3 regions of the Paenibacillus sp. O199 genome follow, and region 2 is predicted to be linked to each of the others. Evidence: riboswitches for the same ligand, from Rfam matches in the RefSeq annotation. Region 2 holds a riboswitch; each other region holds the start of a gene.
What was found. Region 2 has a riboswitch for S-adenosylmethionine ahead of A6049_RS24005 (amino acid permease). Riboswitches for the same ligand answer to the same signal wherever they lie in the genome.
Positions count from the first base shown of each region.

Region 1 (6,555 bases), on a different contig from region 2:
TGTAATAATGTACATATTTACCGATGACCTGCGGGTCAACTTCTCGACAGACGTTAACATTTTGTCACAAAGCGCGGCGTCAATGACACATTTATCCGGTATAATGAATTTAGTTGTGAAATAAGTGTCAAAGTATCGAATCAAGCGGAGGATGTAGTTCTTCGCCATCTTAAACCAACAGCGGGTGAGAAAAAATTGAAACACTTAACCTTGTTTAAATGGTTAACCGTATTAACCTGTCTTGTCATGTTTCTGGCCACATTTGGCGGAGGCGTTGTGACCCGAACGGAATCGGGCCTCGGTTGCGGCGCAGAATGGCCTTTATGTAACGGAAAACTTGTGCCTGCACATACTGTTGCCTCACTAATTGAATTTTCCCACCGCGCCGTCAGCGCACTGGCAGGGCTTTTGTCCATAGCCTCTTTTGTAGCATTTTTGCGGTTTGGCAAATCACGCCGTGATCTGCAATTGTTTTCATTGTTAACACTGATATTTGTTATTGTCCAGGGAATCATGGGTGCTTTTGCCGTCGTATTCTCCCAATCTTCCGCAGTCATGGCACTGCATTTCGGATTTGCCTTAATTGCTTTTGCCAGCTCATTGATGATGGCGCTTGGTATTCGGCAGGAAGCTCGCCATGGTGGATTGGAACGACTGAATCGATATCCGCGAGTCAGCAAAGGGTTCCGAAATCTGGTGTGGTTTTCCACGATCTATACGTACCTCGTGGTATATACTGGAGCATTTGTGAGCCATACGGATTCTGCTGGAGGCTGTTCAGGTTTTCCGCTCTGTAACGGGCAGATTATTCCTGAGCTCTCGGGAGGCGTAGCTGTTGCTTTTGCTCACCGGGTGGCAGCTGTTTCATTAGTAATCGTCATTGCAATCCTCGGTCATTTTGCGTATCGCAAACATCCGGATAACACGGAATTAAGAGCACTTGGCGTCATTTCTGTTGTGCTGGTTTTGTTGCAAGTGGTTATTGGTTTTGGACTGATGCTCACGATGAATCGTCCGGAAGTGTATATGTTCGTGGCGCTGGCGCATATGCTTGATATTGCTATTTTGTTCGGTGTATTAACCTATATGAGTTTCCTGGTGTACAAGTTGCATCGGCCCGTTAATCGGTTCTAATATATCCGAATTATTGTAGTTCAGGGATAATCCAGTGAAGTTCACCATCCGATGATGTACATCATTGGACAGGTGAACTTTGTTTGATGTCAGGTGTGTCAGGGCACCCTATTGTAAGCAGCGGTCATACGTTTACTCTGATTCCGATTTAGTTTAATATGATGAATTATTATTAATTTGATGATCTGCAGAGTGGAAAGAGGAGGCTATATATGCTGCGAACGTTGCTGGGTGAAAAGCCGCGTAAGAACGAAGGGATACTAAAGGACGCGATGGAAGCGATGGCGGATACGCTTGAGCTATTTCAGCGACAGATGCATGTGGACCATGATCCTACCCATGATTTTCGTAAACTGTATATATGGACCCAGGGACTGATCTCTTCGCTGGATGAATTGGAACAAAGCTGTTTTGCAGCTTCCCATTTCCGTCAGAAAGTCAAAGCGGGCTCTACGGATGATATGACATTATTAGAAAAAGCGGAGTATGCCCGTTACGTCTATTTTTATAAGGATGGCTTCATCCGATGTTTTGCCATTTTGGATAAGTTAGGTACAGTGTTGAATGAAATATTTGAGCTGAATACAACCAATGTTAAAACTCATTATTCTTATTTCACCGTATTAAGACAGTTCGGATATGATAAGCTGCATTATGTTCTTGCTAACGAACTAATCCGGATCAAGGACTCTTATCGTGAGCCAATGAGCAAATTGCGCAAACGGCGAAACATGGAGATTCATTACATGAATTCCGAAATGCAGGATGATCTGTGGCAGCTGCACCAGACTTTGCAAGGGAAAGTGAAGCTGGAAGACCTGGATCAGCATCTCTTGGAACTCCGGCAGGGTGTGGATATGGTATGTGAGACGTTAAAAGCAGCGTATGGCTACATCAACGAGAAGTGGCATAAGCAGGTAATGAATCAACCGACGAACTGATTGGATAGTAATATTTGCCTTTGACAAATCGGAATACTTGGATTATACTGAGTTCCTGATCGACAGTTAGATGGAATTAACATTTATGACATTAACATTATAACTACTACTGAACTTATAAATTAAATATTTCTTATCGAGAGCGGCGGAGGGACAGGCCCGATGAAGCCCGGCAACCGATTTATAACTGCATGACAGCTGTGTCATACTTTATAGATGTTAGGTGCTAATTCCTACAAAATGGTGCAAGGCACGATTTTGGCAGATGAGAAGGTATAATCTTTCACGTGAAGAGCCCTTTTTGTTTCTGCAAAAGGGGCTCTTTTTTTGTACGATAAAGGGGAGTTTTCCTTTCATTCGGGTAAAGATACATGTAGGCAGTGGGAAGGAGCAGTAATTTTGATTGAATTAAAAGGTTTAACCAAGAAGTACGGTAAAGGCTCAAAAAGTATGACGGCCTTATCGGAACTAAATTTGAATATCCGCAAGGGTGAAATATTCGGAGTTATCGGTCATTCCGGTGCAGGCAAGAGTACATTGATCCGTTGTATCAATTTGCTCGAACGCCCCACGGCAGGCGAGGTTTGGGTTGATGGAATCAACCTAACCGATCTCAATAAGTCCGATTTGCAACAACAACGGCGTAAGATCGGCATGATTTTTCAACACTTTAATCTGTTATCCTCAGCTACGGTATATGACAATGTGGCTTTTCCTTTAAAGCTCGTTAATACGCCCAAGGCTGCAATTGATCGAAAAGTGAAGGAAATGCTCGCATTGGTTGGACTGGAGGACCACAGCAATAAATATCCGGCCCAGCTGTCAGGCGGACAGAAGCAAAGGGTAGGTATTGCGAGAGCGCTCGCGAGTGATCCGAACGTGCTGCTGTGTGATGAGGCCACATCGGCACTTGATCCCCAGACAACTGATTCGATTCTGAAGTTATTGCTGGATATCAATGAAAAGTATAATCTCACGATTGTTCTAATCACCCATGAGATGCACGTGATCCAGAATATCTGTGATCAGGTGGCGGTTATCCATCAGGGAGGCATCGTGGAGCAAGGGCCAGTGACGGAAGTATTCCTCAAGCCGCAGCATGCCATTACGCGTGACTTTATGATGCGGGACCATGAGGTGGGAATTGCATTAGAAGAGACCGCTCTGGCGAGTGCAGATGTCTCATTACAGAAGGATGGATCTTCTAAGCTTGTGAAAATATCCTTCCTGGGCAATAAAACCTATGAGGCGATTTTGTCCAGAACGGTTCGCAAAACAGGAGTGGATTTCGCCATTTTGCAAGGCACCATTTCAACGATCAAACAAGTTCCCTATGGACAGCTGACCGTTCGGTTTGAGGGGCAGTCAGATGAGATCAATCTCACCATTAAAGAATTAGTGGATCAGGGACTTGATGTGGAGGTGCTTCGTTAAATGGATTTTTCAACAGTACGTTGGGAAGAAATCGGTAAGGCTTCAATTGAAACACTGCAAATCCTCGGAGCATCGGGCCTATTCACGATAATCATTGGTTTGCCGCTAGGCGTATTGCTGTTTATGACGGCAAGGTCGACTTCGCTTCAATCTCAAGTGGTGTACACGATACTATCGTTTATTGTAAATATTCTGCGATCAGTGCCATTTATCATTTTGATTGTTGCACTCATTCCGTTTACGCGTTCACTGGTTGGCACTGCTACAGGAGTATTGGGCGTTATACCACCACTCGTCATTGCCGCAGCTCCATACTTTGCCCGGTTGGTGGAAACTACACTGCGTGAAGTGGATCGTGGCGTCATTGAAGCCGCACAGGCGATGGGAGCTTCAACCGGACAGATTGTACGGCGTGTGCTTCTGCCAGAGGCATTGCCGGGTCTGATAGCTGGTATCACCATTACAATCGTTACCTTAGTTTCCTACACGGCGATGGCGGGGATGGTTGGTGGTGGAGGTCTGGGAACATTGGCAATCAACTACGGATACTTCCGTTATCAGAATGAAATTATGATTATATCCGTTGTATTTATGATCATTCTGGTGCAAGTGCTTCAGATGGCTGGCGATCGTTTGGTTAAATGGTTCACCAGGAAATAACACATATATAGCATTTACCTGATTCGGTATCGATTTGGGGCAAAATGCAAAAAAATTTATTGGAGAAGGGGTTTTACACATGAAAAAATGGTCTTTTGCTCTACTTAGTATTATGCTGATTGCGGTTCTAGCGGCTTGCGGAAACAACAAGGATTCCGACAGCGGCGCTGATAATGCTGGAGGCGCACCGCGCACCGTAGAATTGAAAGTGGGAGCATCCCCTACACCACATGCAGAAATTTTGGAAAGCATCAAGCCTGAACTCGAAGCTGAAGGCATTCGCTTGCAAATCGTGACTTTCAATGACTATGTTCAACCGAACCAACAGCTTGAAGATAAACAACTGGATGCGAACTTTTTCCAACACCAACCTTATCTGGATACAGAGAACAAAGAACGTGGTTTCCATCTCGTTGCTGTAACACCTGTGCATGTTGAGCCATTTGCTGGCTATTCCAAAAAAATCAAATCATTGGATGAGTTGAAAGACGGCGCAAAAGTAGCCATTCCTAATGACCCATCCAACGGCGGTCGTGGACTGTTGTTGCTTGCAAAAGAAGGACTTATCACGCTGAAAGACAACACAAATATCACTTCTACGATTCAGGATATTACAGCCAATCCGAAAAATCTGAATATCATCGAGCTGGATGCAGCCATGATGCCTCGTCAACTGGATGAAGCAGACCTGGTCTTCATTAACGCCAACTACGCGCTGGAAGCCAATCTGAACCCAGAGAAGGATGCACTGCTGATTGAGGATCTTCAAGGTAACCCTTATGCAAACATCCTCGTATCCCGTGAAGATAACAAAGATGCAGATGCCATTCAAAAACTGGCTGCAGCCCTGCATTCCGAAGAGGTTAAAACATTCATCAAAGAACGTTATCAAGGTGCTGTAGAACCGGCGTTTTAAGCTGAACGATTAAGCTGAAAATATATTGTATACTCGGCTCCACTTGTTATGGAACTACTAAAGAAAGCCCTGCATTCTCTTTATGGAGAATGCAGGGCTTTTTGTTTTGTACATCATGTTAAAGAGAACGTTTTGAGGTAAGAGCACTTCGATGTAGGAATACTATAAGTGCTTTACTTATAAGCTTAACGTTTATTCGGATCAGTATCTGAATGTCCATCTGTCTGTTGGCTATCAGAGCCTGCGGACTCCTGTCCAGCAGCATGCTGTTGGTAAGCTTCCTCTGCAGGAGATAGCGAATTCTGATCTCCTGGGTCAGCATCTTTTTTGCGGCCGGTCAGCTTGCGACGAATCCATCCGAAAGCACCAACAATAGCGGCCACGATGACAAACCATCCTTTCTTAAGTAAAAGCAATAATCCAACTTTCTTAGCTACAGCTACACCAGCACCACCGAGAATCAGACTGGTCAGGCCAAGTTCTGATTTTTTGTCTACGGATGCATCAAACTCTTCATAGGTATTTCCTTTGATCACGTTGAGCTGGTTAAGCACGGAGCTTTCAAACTGTTTGCGATTTTCTTCAAAATTGGCACTATCCGTAACGAGGATAACACCGATGTATCCTTCGCGGGTGAGTACATTCACATTATAATTGACGAGTTTTTCCCGCTCTGCATCCTCAAGACCAAGAGAATAGATCAATTGATGTTTGCTGCTGTCATAGGTGGGCTCAATTTCCCATCCGGTGATAAACAATTGATTTTCGGGTGTTGTTTTCTCATTTTGATCTTCTGTACCTCTTTTATAGCTATCGAGCAGTTCATCGGCATTCAGATCGTCTTTCTCACTATCATCGACATGACCGGTATCGTTATATTCAAAGATAACATACCAGTTGGAGTTTTCGCCGGCGCCATAGATACTTCCAATTTCCGTTCCATTGGGGAAGGAGTCCGTGTCTTCCAGGAACCTTTGGGTGTTAGCTGCATCGAGATAGGAGAGATTTTCAGCTACGTTTAATGTTGCTTTGTTATCAAGGACTACGTCTGAAGGCCCATCAATCCATTGATAATCTTCGGTGGAGCTATTGCTTTCACTTTCTGCAGATGCTGTGGTCGAGAATGGAGCTTGAAATGAGGCGATAAGCAAAATTGCGAGTAGAGAGGCTAACCATCTTTTCATTTACGCTGTATTCCTTTCGAAGGTGTCATGCAATGTTGTCATTTACATGAACATATGTATTGTGTCGTTATATTCATAAGAAAATAAGGACTTATCGACATTAACACAGGCATCCAGACCAGACAAGGTAATTCTGGAGATAAAGGGTTAATTTTCCTACAAAAGACCTAATTCATTTTATTTCAGTGGTTTGAAAGATAAGTATTTAGTCCTTAATTTACACTTTTTTGCAAATGGTACAGATTGGTGGGAAACGCGAGTTGTGGGGGGATGATAAATCTTTTAT
Region 1 covers NZ_LGRP01000012.1:85,429-91,983, reverse strand. The annotation lists gene A6049_RS18695 (COX15/CtaA family protein) at 196-1,134, shown strand; gene A6049_RS18690 (Cthe_2314 family HEPN domain-containing protein) at 1,347-2,075, shown strand; SAM riboswitch class I at 2,206-2,347, shown strand; gene A6049_RS18685 (methionine ABC transporter ATP-binding protein) at 2,475-3,509, shown strand; gene A6049_RS18680 (methionine ABC transporter permease) at 3,510-4,169, shown strand; gene A6049_RS18675 (MetQ/NlpA family ABC transporter substrate-binding protein) at 4,249-5,085, shown strand; gene A6049_RS18670 (DUF2167 domain-containing protein) at 5,271-6,269, opposite strand.
Region 1: linked by a shared signal. The riboswitch ahead of A6049_RS18685 (methionine ABC transporter ATP-binding protein) and the one ahead of A6049_RS24005 (amino acid permease) in region 2 are both predicted to bind S-adenosylmethionine.

Region 2 (6,555 bases):
ATCATTCTATCCATTATTGCCGGTATCCTCGTTGGGCAAAATGAGTTCAATGGCTTTCAATGGTCTTTGGCTCTTCCAGTTATGATGAACGGTATTATAGCAGGACTATTGTTACTAGGTGTTGCGGAGATCATACGGTTGGTGCAGGATATTAAAAATGAAACGGTAGGTCCAGATTAAGTTTGACCTCGATCTTTGTTAAGGGGCTGTTTATTTTGAAATGGTTTTGTATTCGAATTTGTTTATTAATCAGCATCCTGAGTGTAGGATTGTTGTCGATTGGCACGCCTTCGGCCTGGGCTAAGACCGTGCCACAACTTGAATGGGTCAAGCAGGTCGATTCTGGCCAATGGGGGGATGGATTCACTCCGCATTACTTCAGACTGGATTCATCCGGCAACCTAAACATTCTGGTGAGAAAGGTTGTGAATGAGGACCTCATATATGTGGAGAACATTAGTGGTGAAACCGGGGACATCCGATGGTCCAAGCCAGAATCTGATTATGGTTCAACCAGTGATGGTTACATGTATACTTTCAAACCTGCTGAAACTGATGACTATGAAAAAAGATTTGATGATATTATTACGGTCTCGGATCTGACAACCGGTAAACCGATATGGTCCTCAATAAACCCTTACTTTCGTGAAGGTCAGTCCTCAGATTTCACCAAAAACGGAACAGTTTATTCTTTTACTTATCACAAAAACAAATATATAACTCTTTATTATTATGATGAACAGGGACATCGAAGCAAAAAGCTTGTTCTCCCCTATATGCAATACTACACAATAGAAGGCAAATTTATTTTAGGTCAACCGGGCAACAAAAGTCCGTATACTCATGTTTTTGATCTTTCTACAGGTAAGAAGCTAACGGTGCTGACCAATGAAACAACCTTGCCCTACGGGAATAGGGTTACGGACGATGGAACCCTAATAACCCGGAAGTTTATCAATAACCGTGAACTTGAGTTGAGGGCGTACTCGCCTACGGGAGCTTTGAAATGGAAGTATGATTTTTCTTTTAAAAAAGGGCCTCCCCAGATATTTATCATCCATAATCGTGTGCTGTATCTGGAACAAACCGCAGGCAATATCATGCTTATGAATTCGGATGGAAAATTCATTACAGGAGTCAATGAAAATCCCTTCTACATGCAAGGTGATCCAAATAGCCCTCTGAAAATGGCAATCGATTTACAGAGTTTTATGTACATCCAATACACGGAACAGGGAATAGAACTCGTGATTAGAGATTCAAATAATCTGAGAGAGCTCTATCGGGTGACACAGAACGATTGGAACGATGTAAGGTTTAATCAAGATGAATTGTTCCTCAATAAGCAAAATGAATTATTTTTCCTGCCTTCCGACGGGCAGACGATAAGAAAGTATCAGTTACTTCCATAATCCAGAGAACATTACATAAGGAGTCTACCAATCATGAGTTTAAAGCGAATCAACTATTGGCTTATAGCCAGCCTATGCTTCTTCCTTGCAATCCCATCCGAGCCAGCTCTGGCTAAAGATCTGCTGCAATTCCAATGGGGGTATGATATTACCAACGGTGGACAGAGTGCAACAAGCTCATATTCAATGAAGAGTGTTACAGATGCCATGGGGAATGAAAGTCTTCTCGTAACTAAAGTAGACAAGAATAATGATTATTATATCGACAGTGTAGATGCCAAAACAGGGGAGCTCCTTTGGTCGATTCCAACGGACGACGAGTACACGCTTTCCGATGATGGATACATGTTTATTTTTGCCGATAATCAAGTGAGTGCCAAGCATATAGCCACAGGTCAGATCCGTTGGACAGCACCTCTGCCCGGGCCGCCAGAAGATTGGAGACTATACTCGGCTGAATCAGCCATTCCAGGCGAAAATGGAAGTCTATATTTGATTTCAGTCTCCCATGATAATAAAAGCAATGTACTCTACTATTACGATGCTAGTGGAAATTTAAGTCGAAAGTTCAAGGTTCCATATTTTATGCAGCAGATTCATGGTGATGTGATTGTCGGCAGTAAATTTGGCGATAATCCCGATTTTTACTTGATTAGCCTGACCAGCGGACAAAAAATTAAAACGATTACTGGTGGTAAAGGTTACAATGGGATTAAGAGTCTATCTGACGGCACATTCCTGCATTATAATATCTACAAAAAAACAATAACGCTTAAAGGCTACAACAGCATAGGGCAGCTAAACTGGACAAAACAACTTCCTTATAAGGAATATTCAACAGAGCTTTTTGCATTGAAAGGTCGTTTTATATTTGTGGATTATAAAAATAAACGAATCAAGCTATATTCATCTTCAGGTAGATTAATTGCTGAGAAGGCATACCTGCCAGTATCATATCCCAATATGGCTTTGGATGGCACAAGTTTGATGTTTAAATCTGAAAAGAATGACGCAGATGAACTAGAACTAATAATTATGGACACAAACAACCTGAAGGTTTTGTACACTTACAAAAATGGCGAATTTGATCTTCATAAGGAACGTCTATTTCTCAATAACACAACGGGTCTGTACATCCTAAGCGACGAAGGTCGTACCTTAGTTAGCACTCAGTTAATTAAATAGCATAATCAGAAGCATCAAAAGCATCACAAGAGGAATGTCCTCATGTTGATGTTAACGCTAAATCACACTGAAAAAGCCCTCACCAATCCAGTAATGGGTCGTGAGGGCTTCTTTATATTTGGTTGTATCTCTAGCTTTTCGGGGTACAACTCTACATCAAGTCTTTTAATTCCGCCACTTCTTTGCAAGTTCACCAATCTGATGTGGCGTCGTGCGGCAACAGCCGCCAATAATTTTTGCACCCGCAGCAACCCACTGTTCCGAAGCATCACTCATACTGCCACACGTTCCCTGTCCACTCCACGTCTTCGTTGCAGCATCGTATACTTCTCCCGAGTTCGGATACACAATAACAGGTTTGTCGCTGGCACGGCTGAGAATACTTACGGCTTCTGTCACCACTTCCATGGGAGCACAGTTCAGGCCAATCGCAGCAATCTGCGGCTCGGAACCAAACAATCGTGCACATGTCTCAATCGGCGTGCCTTCGCTGATTGCCGTCCCGTCTTTTAAAGAAAAAGATAACCAGGCATACGCATGAGGAAACTCCTTCAGTAAATCAACCAGCACCTGTGCTTCCTGCAACGAAGGAATCGTCTCAAACGCCAGAATATCAGCACCCGCTTCAATCAGCGCCGCCATACGCGGACGATGGAATGCAGCCAACGTCTCATCCGACACGCCGTAGTGACCGACATACTCCGATCCATCAGCTAGATAAGCGCCGTAGGGCCCAACGGATGCAGCAACCATCGGTCGTGGCCGAGCCAAGACCCCTGTCTCCAAGACATCAGACGTTTGTTGTGCCGTTCCGAATACCAGATTGCCCTCCGGTTTGACTGCCGTGTTTTCAAATCCCCCGTCCTGCACTTCTGCCCATACGTCATCTCTCGCCTGTGCAGCCAGTTCCACCGTCTTGCGAATAAGGTCCAACGCTGCTTGCTCGCCGATTCCTCTCTTGCGGAACCCCTCCACCGTCGCCTGATAACTGGATGTAATTGCACAGTCGGCTCCTGCGCGGAAATAATCCGCATGGACCTGAACGATAACATCTGGATTCTCGAGCAATACACGAGCCGACCATAGTGGATCATCCAGATCACACCCATGCTGTTCGAGTTCCGTGGCCAGCGCTCCATCCAGAATCATGACCGGATACTCACGCAGGATCTGTTCTATGGGATTAGTCTGTACAATATAAACGAGATAATAGGCACCGCTGGATACAGTGACGTACGATAGACAAGATCTTTGACCGCATGTCCTTCCCGGATATACTGTCTGCGGAACATATACTGTGAAGCACTGATGCTCATCCATACCGCAACGACAGCCAGACCTGAAATGGAGACCAGTGTAATATACACGGTACCTGGCGCAATGATGCTGGACAGCAGAGCCAGTGCACCACCCACCATACTAATCAGAAGCGCATTCAATGGTACTCCGCGTTTGGTCAACTTGGCAAACCACGGAGAGATCGTTCTCTTGTCAGCCAGAGACCAGAGCATCCGTGAAGATGCATAGAGGCCCGAATTGGCAGCAGAGAGAATCGCCGTCAGAATAACAAAGTTCATAATGTCTGCTGCATAGGGTACTCCCACCCGCTCCATTACCGCTACAAACGGACTTTCCAATACACTGGCATCCGACATAGGCAACAAGGCCGAGAGAATAATAATCGTTCCGATAAAAAAGATAATTAAACGCCACAGTGTGGTATGGATCGCTTTTGGAATCGTCTTCTCCGGATTCTCTGTTTCCCCGGCAGCAATCCCAATCAATTCGGTACCCGAGAACGCAAAGTTTACGGCAAGCATCGTCATTAGTATCGCAGTAGCCACATTGGGGAACCAACCAGATGCTGTAATATTGGATAGAAACGGTGCAGGTTCCGAATCTGCCATTGGAATAATACCGAACATGGCTGCGCCCCCAAGAATAATGAAGACTAAAATTGCAAGGACTTTAACTGCGGAAAACCAGAACTCCGATTCCGCAAAAAATTTGACGGTCAGCGCGTTGAACAGGAAGATCATAAGAGCAAACAATGTGCTCCAGATCCAAACATTCACTGAAGGAAACCAGCGCTGCATCAACAGCCCGGCCGCTGTAAATTCGGAACCGAGGGCAACCGTCCAAGTGAGCCAATACAACCAGGCTACAGTGTATCCTGTTGCTGGTCCAATATATTTTGCCGCATAGCTATGAAACGCCCCTGTCTCTGGCATATGAACAGAAAGTTCACCTAGACAGAGCATGACCAGCTAGACGACAATCGCTCCGATCAGATAAGACAGAATGGTACCGATCGGTCCTACCTGCTGGATGGTATAACCCGAACTAAGAAAAAGACCTGTACCAATGACACCACCAAGTGAGAGCATGATTACATGACGTGCCTGCATTTTGCGCTGAAAATGCCCTGTATCTTTGTTGTTATTCATGTCTGCTCCCCTACTTCTTCATCCAGAAAACAACAAAACAAAAAGACACACTCTTCCTGAAGAGTGCGCCGTTACTGACAAATAAAAACAAACGCTCCTATCTATCAGGCTGTTCACCCGCTGGAATTAGCACAGTATCCTTCAGATCTGTTGCTGAGGTTTCTAAGGGCCAGTCCCTCCACCTCTCTGGATAAGAAAATGATTTTTTATAAAAATAGCGATCTATCATGCTTGTGTCAACTATTAAAAAGAAACGTCTCTCTTATTCCGTCGATGATCCCTGATTTGTGATTTTAACTTTAATATCATACGTGATTGGAATTTCACTAAACGTTTCGTCCCAGTTATTTTTAATTTTCTTCCATACCCGTGGATATTTGATTCGCAGCTTATCGCCAAACCCTGCTGCATCCACCTTGTAGACATCCTGCATTTTGTGAAGCAATTGATCTACCTGTTGTTCAGCCATATGACCGAAGTCCTTCTCCAGACCATCCAGATAATGCTCAGAACCATGCGCTTCCGGAGCTGTCCAATTTTCCATAAACCAGCCGTCTGATTCAATTTGAACATGAAATGAAATATCGTCGCCCTTAACTGTGGGAATAATTTTCGATTTTATGTGTTTAATCTCGTAGGTTATAGTGCTGCCGTCTTTGTGTGTATACGTCTTAACGACTCCACCTTTCGCTTTTCCTTGTACCCAGGATAGTCCCTCCATGTCCGTCTGATTCAGACTTCCGATCCATCGGTTCGTTTTCCCGCTAAAAATGGCCGCTCCCGAAAACTTGTGTTCCCCCTCATAGGAGATGACATTTTGCAGCAAATAGCTCGACCCCGATTGCATGGTTGCATCCAATTTGGCGAGTGACACTGGTGGCAGAATTTTATTGGTACGATACACATTGTCCACAAGTCCGGTAAGGTAGAATGAAGGAATCTCACTGGGATCGTTGGACGTCAATGCATCCAGTGCCCTGCGATCACTGACAACAACCAGACAGCTTGGCCGAATATCATTATCACGCAACACAAAATCAAGCAGTTGATCCAGTCTGAATTTCCGGGCCACCTCGGAGGACACCACGATGACTTTCAGATGATGTCCAATCAGCGGCCGGTCTCTTCTCAGAGAGAACTGACGAAATATCTGTATAACTGAATCGCCTGTTAATTGTTCGTTAAAATAGGACTTCCCTGCTCCAGGGGATCCTTGCTGGCTCTCTTCCTTGGATGATCCCTTAGGAACAATCTGAACCGTAGCTGTGATATTATTCCTTTTCGGATAGTGTCCACCCTGTTCATTCACACTCTTCTCAAATTCTGTCTCTTTGGCAACATCAATACCCAGTCCCACGTACACACTAAGATCCTCAATCTCTTTGCTGCTCCAGCATCCAGAGGTAAACAACAGCAGCATTAATCCAGGCAGCAATAGCGCTAATCTGACTTTGCGACTCATGCGTACTTCCCTCCTTTTTTGCGGAGGATGCTAATCAACAGCAGGACTG
Region 2 covers NZ_LGRP01000022.1:27,875-34,429, reverse strand. The annotation lists gene A6049_RS24025 (hypothetical protein) at 1-180, shown strand, start outside; gene A6049_RS24020 (hypothetical protein) at 216-1,412, shown strand; gene A6049_RS24015 (PQQ-binding-like beta-propeller repeat protein) at 1,446-2,597, shown strand; gene mmuM (homocysteine S-methyltransferase) at 2,763-3,746, opposite strand; partial or broken gene A6049_RS24005 (amino acid permease) at 3,791-5,044, opposite strand; SAM riboswitch class I at 5,139-5,241, opposite strand; gene A6049_RS24000 (Ger(x)C family spore germination protein) at 5,307-6,506, opposite strand.

Region 3 (6,555 bases), on a different contig from region 2:
CGAAGCAGGTGCAGTGCGCGCTCTTCCATCGTTTCACCAAGGCCGATAACCATTGTTGCCGTTGTGTTCATACCGATACGGTGAGCTGTCTGCATAACGTCCATCCAATCGCGCCATGAACCTTTCAAACGGCTGATTTTGCGGCGTGTACGGTCATCCAGGATTTCGGCACCACCACCAGGCAGGGAATCCAGTCCCGCTTCGTGAATTGCACGTACAACCTCTTCCAAAGTAAGACCGTCGGACACTTCGACCATTTTCATAATTTCAGCTGGCGAGAAGGAGTGCATCGTAATATTAGGGAAACGCTCCTTGATCGCTTTGAGCAGGTCAGTGTAATAGCTAAACGGCAGATTCGGATTCGTTCCGCCTTGCATCAAAATCTCGGTACCATTTACGTCTTCGGTTTCTTGAATCTTCTGGAAAATGACTTCATCGGGAAGTACATATCCTTCGTCAGAGCCAGGTCTGCGGTAGAAAGCACAAAAACGGCAGTACACATCACACACGTTCGTGTAGTTGACGTTACGCCCAATTACAAATGTTCTGTATGGTTCGGGGTGCATGCGTTTTACAATCACATTGGCGGCGGCCCCGATTTTGTCTACTTCATTTGATTCAAATAGCTGAATCGTGTCTTCCAAGTCCAAACGTTCGCCCCGAAGGGCTTTATCTAAGATACGGTCTACCGTACTCATCGTAAAAAAGCCTCCCTCATGAAGAGAAAATATAATCACGATCCGTCCCAACTTGCTCATATAGATGAAAGTTTTGGTGGCAACATCGCATTTCTGTACTCCACATATCGTAACACAGGTTACATGTGAAAAAAAGCACCTTATGAGAAGGTGCTTTAAAAATCAATAAAAATGTTTACATATGCTATCTATTTCATTTCTTTTTCAGCGGGCTCTAACATCCGTGTTTCAATACGGTTCGATCCTACGAGTCCTGAAGTGCCTGATCCAGATCTGCAATCAGGTCATCAATGTCTTCCAGACCAACCGAGAAGCGCAGTAATCCGTCAGTTATCCCTCGATCACGACGAACCTCAGCCGGCATTGCCGCATGAGACATCATCGCAGGATAAGACAAGATACTTTCAACCGCACCCAAGCTCACGGCAACAATTGGCAATTTCACACGGTTAAGTACTGCCTTGGCCCGATCTCCCGAACCTACATCAAACGACACGACAGCGCCGTATCCGCTTGACTGACGTTCATGAGCTTCACGGCCGGGATGATCCAGCAGCCCCGGATAAAATACAGCCGTAATATCACTGCGTCCACTAAGCCATGCAGCCAGCTTCGCTGTGCTCTGTTCACTGTGTGCCATACGCGCACCCAAGGTTTTCATACCACGCATCAGCAGCCAGGATTCCTGAGCCCCGAGCACGGTTCCAAGTCCATTCTGCAATTGTTTTAGCTGTGTACCCAATGAATCCGTACGAGCAACGGCTAAACCTGCCAGCACATCACTGTGTCCGCCAAGAAACTTGGTCGCACTATGTACGACAATATCTACCCCGAGCTCGATCGGCCGTTGGTAATAAGGCGTCATGAAGGTGTTATCGAGAATGGAGATTAACTCATGTTCCTGTGCCCAGGAGGTGACTGCAGCAATATCCGTGATCCGAAGTGTCGGGTTGGATGGTGTTTCCATATAGACTGCCTTCGTATTCGGTTTGAGCGCTGCCTTCACTTCATCAATATTGGTCATATCCACAAAGGTAGTCTCAATCTGCATCCGGCTCAGAATGGAAGTAAGCAGTCGATACGTTCCTCCATATACATCTTCCGTCACAATCATGTGATCGCCTGCCGAGAACATCATGAACACACTGGAGATGGCAGCCATGCCTGAGGAATAGGCAAATCCGCGTGCCCCACCCTCCAATAATGTAATGTAATCCTCCAATGCCTGACGAGTCGGGTTACCGGAACGACTATAATCATGTTGAGGTGGATTAAAAATATCAAAATGATGGAATGTGGAAGCCTGGTAAATTGGTACACTGGAAGCCCCGGTGGTTTTATCGATTTCATCACCGAAATGCAGCAGCTTGGTATCGAACTTCAGGTCGGAATGAACATTCCGTTCATGATTGTTGGCATTATTGTTTTGCTCACTCATGATGCGTTCCCCCTTCTATCTCCTGCTGTGCAGCTGTGAGTGCATTGCCCAGATCGGCAATCAGATCTTCGGCGTGCTCGATCCCTACAGAGAAGCGCAACAGACGGTCATCTACACCTACAGCGTCACGAATTTCAATCGGAATATCCGCATGGGTCTGTACCGCAGGATAAGTCATCAATGACTCTACACCCCCGAGGCTTTCCGCAAAAGCAATCAGTTTGATGTGACGAAGCAACGGTTCAACATAACGAGCATCCTTTACTTTGAAAGAGAAAATGCCTGTATTTCCACTGGATTGTTTATTCTGTATTTCAAATCCGGGATGATCCGACAAACCAGGATGATACACTTCATTAACGGCTGGGTGCTCCAAAAGGTACTTGGCAATCGTCAAAGCATTATACTCATGCCGCTCCATGCGAAGAGCGAGTGTCTTCATGCCTTTCATCAGCTGATAGGAGTCGCTTGGAGACAACACTGCTCCAATAGAATTGTGCAGGAATGCCATTTCGGCCGACAATTCTTCCCCTTTGGTAATAATTAATCCGGCAAGTACATCATTATGACCACCCAGATACTTCGTGGCACTATGGATGATGATATCAGCACCGAGTTCAATTGGACGCTGGAAGAATGGAGTCAGTAGTGTATTATCCACAATGGTCAGCAAGTTATGGCTCTTGGCCCAGGAGCATACCGCTTCCACATCCGTAATCATCATTAGTGGATTGGTTGGTGTCTCAATAAATACCGCTTTTGTATTCGGTTGACGAATACTTTCCAGAGCTGCCAGGTCATTGGTATCTACATAACTTGCTGTCACACCAAATCGAGACAGGATGCGTTCAAGCAAACGATACGTTCCGCCGTACAGATCCAGCGATACAATCAGATGATCCCCTTGTCCAAATAAAGCGAAAATCGTTTGCAAAGCAGCCATGCCGGAGCTACAGGCAAAACCTGCATCACCGGATTCCAACGCTGCCGCTGCTTCTTCCAACACTTTACGGGTTGGATTGGTCGTACGAATATAATCAAATCCCGTGCTTTGTCCAAGCTTTGGGTGGCGAAACGCAGTGGATTGATAGATCGGAAAATTAATGGCGCCCGTTACCGGTTCATTGATAGACCCAATTTGGGCCAATCGACTTTCGATTTTCAACTTATTGTCTTCCATTGCAGCATCCTCCTGTAATGTCGATTAGATTTGCGGACCAATATCGTAAGGTGTCTCTTGATACACATAGTAATTGAGCCAATTAGAGAATAATAAGTTTGCATGTGCCCGCCAAGTGGCCGGGGGAACACGGGAAGGATCGTCATTCGGGAAATAATGTCTAGGCAGCGCAATGTCCATGCCTTTAGCTGCATCACGGTCATATTCCCATTTCAATGAAAGAGGGTCATACTCAGCATGTCCGGTTGCAAAAATCTGTTTGCCGTCTTTGGTAGCAACCAGGAAAATACCCGCTTCCTCAGATTCAGCCAATATCTCAAGGTTTTCGTTTTTTTCAATATCTTCACGTCGCACTTCCGTATGGCGGGAATGCGGGACGTTGAATACTTCATCAAATCCGCGCAGCAACTGCACATTGGATCTGTTGATCGTATGTGAGAATACGCCAAAACATTTTTCATCCAGCGGAACTTTGGGAACTCCAAAATGATGGTATAAACCCGCTTGGGAAGCCCAACATATATGCATGGTCGAAGTCACATTGGTTTTGGTCCATTCGAAGATCTCCTGGATTTCTTTCCAATAGTTCACGTCTTCAAAATCCATTTGCTCTACAGGAGCGCCTGTAATGATCATGCCGTCAAAACGGCGGTGTTCAATCTCATCAAAGGTTTTGTAGAACAAGTCCAAATATTCCTGGGAAGTATTCTTGGACGTATGAGACTTCGGATGAACCAGAACGATATCTACCTGAATTGGTGTGTTACCCACCAGACGAAGCAATTGTGTTTCTGTCGTTTCCTTTGTGGGCATCAGGTTTAATATAGCGATACGTAGTGGACGAATGTCCTGCTGGTAAGCAGATGTCTCGTCCATGACAAAGATGTTCTCTCCTGCAAGTACTTCCTTGGCAGGCAGTGTGTCTGGAATTTTGATTGGCATGGTGTTTCTAACTCCTCCTTGTGCATAAATAGATGCAGCCACTGCGGAATCGATACGATTCGCATCCGTACAGTTATAGGCTGCCATGAGCTTGCCTGCAGGCGCTGAATTGCAACCACATTGCTGGCGGCAAGCTCAAGTTCCTTAGCGAAAATCACTGCTGAGAAGTCGGTGCATATAACAAAGACCTTCCTCGGATTCCGAGAAAGGTCATATGTAAATAGATATGCGCCTCTCTCATCTCTCAGTTACAACAGTGTCACTTGGACACTTGGTCGCTGCAAGAATTAGCACCGTGCGGTATACCGCCGGTTGCCGGGTTTCATCGGGCCAGTCCCTCCACCTACTCTTGATAAGATTTCGCTTTATTCAATTGTAAATACTAGTGTGGTTCACCTTTTACTTTAAGACATTAATCCCCTCACGTCAAGGTGTAGTTCAATGTCTGTTCCTCAGGATCGGAACCGTTCATCATCCGTTGTCATACACTGCTCCAGGGCGCGAAATCGACACATTTTTGCGCTTGAAAGGACCCTGTACCAGCGGTATACTAGACAAGTGTTATAAACCCTTATGTGAGAGGTGACATATTCAATGGATGGCGACCCGAGGCCTGACTGGCAGCCGAATTCCGACAAACTGCATAGAGAATTGTTATCAGCATGCCGGCAGCGGGACGTTACTTCCGTTTGATTATAGAGCGAACGCAGTCCTGACTTCCAGGCTCCGCTGCCGACCGGCTGATCTGTTCTTTTTGCGCCCATATTGATGAAATCCGCCCATTTGGCGGGTGCAGAAGGAGTAGATGAATAATGAAAATCCGGTTGGTAAATAACGGTGTATTTATTCCGGTGGACGACATTCAGCAGGCGCTGACTCCACCAGCGGAGGGGTTTTACTGGATTGATGCCGACGTAGACGATTTGGCGGTACTTCAACCGCTGTTCATGATGCATGATCTGGCCGTGGAAGACTGTTTGAGTGACGAAGAACAACGTCCGAAGATTGAAATTTATGAGAGCCATTATTTTATTGTTATTAATAGCATTCGTTTTGATGATGAAGAGATTTTTTTACGTGCCGTCAACTTGTTCCTTGGCAGACACTTTATTATCAGTGTTACCAAACAGAAAGTCAGCGAATTGCGGACATTGAAACCGATCCTATGGGAACAGGAAATCAGTACGCCGGATAAGCTGCTGTATCTGCTGGTTGACTTGATTGTTGATAATTATTTCACCGTAGGTGACCGAATTGAAGCGCGTATCGAGAAACTAGAAGAAGACATTCTGATGCATACCAAGAAGTCTCATCTGAATGAGATCATCGGGTTGCGCAGTGAGATTTTGTGGCTGAAGAAAGTGCTGGGACCTCAGAAAGAGGTCATTAACACACTCAATAAAAAAGATCTGCGTCTTATTGATGATCAACTGCAAAAGTATTTCAGTGACATTTATGAGAATGCTGTTAAAATATCCGAAACCTTTGAGACTTATCGCGACCTGATGGGGAACTTACGAGAAGCTTACCAATCCAGTATCGCCAACCGGGCGAATGAAATTATGCGTGTGTTCACCGCCATTACCACGGTGTTCATGCCGCTGACCGTTATCACTGGCATCTATGGGATGAACTTCACGAACATGCCTGAGTTGGACTGGAAATATGGTTATTTCGTGGTTATTGGCCTAATGGTTACGCTGGGCCTAAGCATGTTCTTTATTTTCCGCAAAAAAGATTGGGTTTGAAATAGCAAAAGACGAAGCGCTCCACTTTTGGAGACGCTTCGTCTTTTTTTATAATTAGTTTATTGTATGACAACTAACGTCCTATTTCCAATCTAGCCTGCATTCTGCTCTGTCTCTGTGTGACGACGAAACCGGATGCGAATCATGCGCAGTCTTTCGTAGACCTGCTCCAGATTGCTCCCGCCAGGCTTCTCTTCTCCATACACCTTATGTAACACGGGCTTCAGAAACGTATCTCCCAGCTCCTCGTAGGCGCTCCATACCGCCTCTTGCTCCTCTTCGGGCATGACAGCAAGCTCCGCATCGAGTAGACAATCTGTGTCATACCCCTCCAAATCCAGTGCCTCTAACAGTTCAATTAGCTCCCGACGGGACAATCCGGAACGATTCACGATCTCCTCTAACGTATATCCTTCTTTCATCCCTTCAAGTACCTGCTTCCGTGTGGTAAATCTGTCTAGCTCCTGCTTGTATTTCTGCTCTCTCTGTTTGTACAACCAGCTCTCATATTCTTGTTCCTTCAGAACCGAGTACACCCACTCTAGCGGA
Region 3 covers NZ_LGRP01000004.1:262,877-269,431, reverse strand. The annotation lists gene mqnC (cyclic dehypoxanthinyl futalosine synthase) at 1-698, opposite strand, end outside; gene A6049_RS08550 (trans-sulfuration enzyme family protein) at 943-2,136, opposite strand; gene A6049_RS08545 (aminotransferase class I/II-fold pyridoxal phosphate-dependent enzyme) at 2,129-3,316, opposite strand; gene metA (homoserine O-acetyltransferase MetA) at 3,341-4,258, opposite strand; SAM riboswitch class I at 4,493-4,617, opposite strand; gene corA (magnesium/cobalt transporter CorA) at 5,071-6,006, shown strand; gene A6049_RS08530 (HRDC domain-containing protein) at 6,099-6,555, opposite strand, start outside.
Region 3: linked by a shared signal. The riboswitch ahead of metA (homoserine O-acetyltransferase MetA) and the one ahead of A6049_RS24005 (amino acid permease) in region 2 are both predicted to bind S-adenosylmethionine.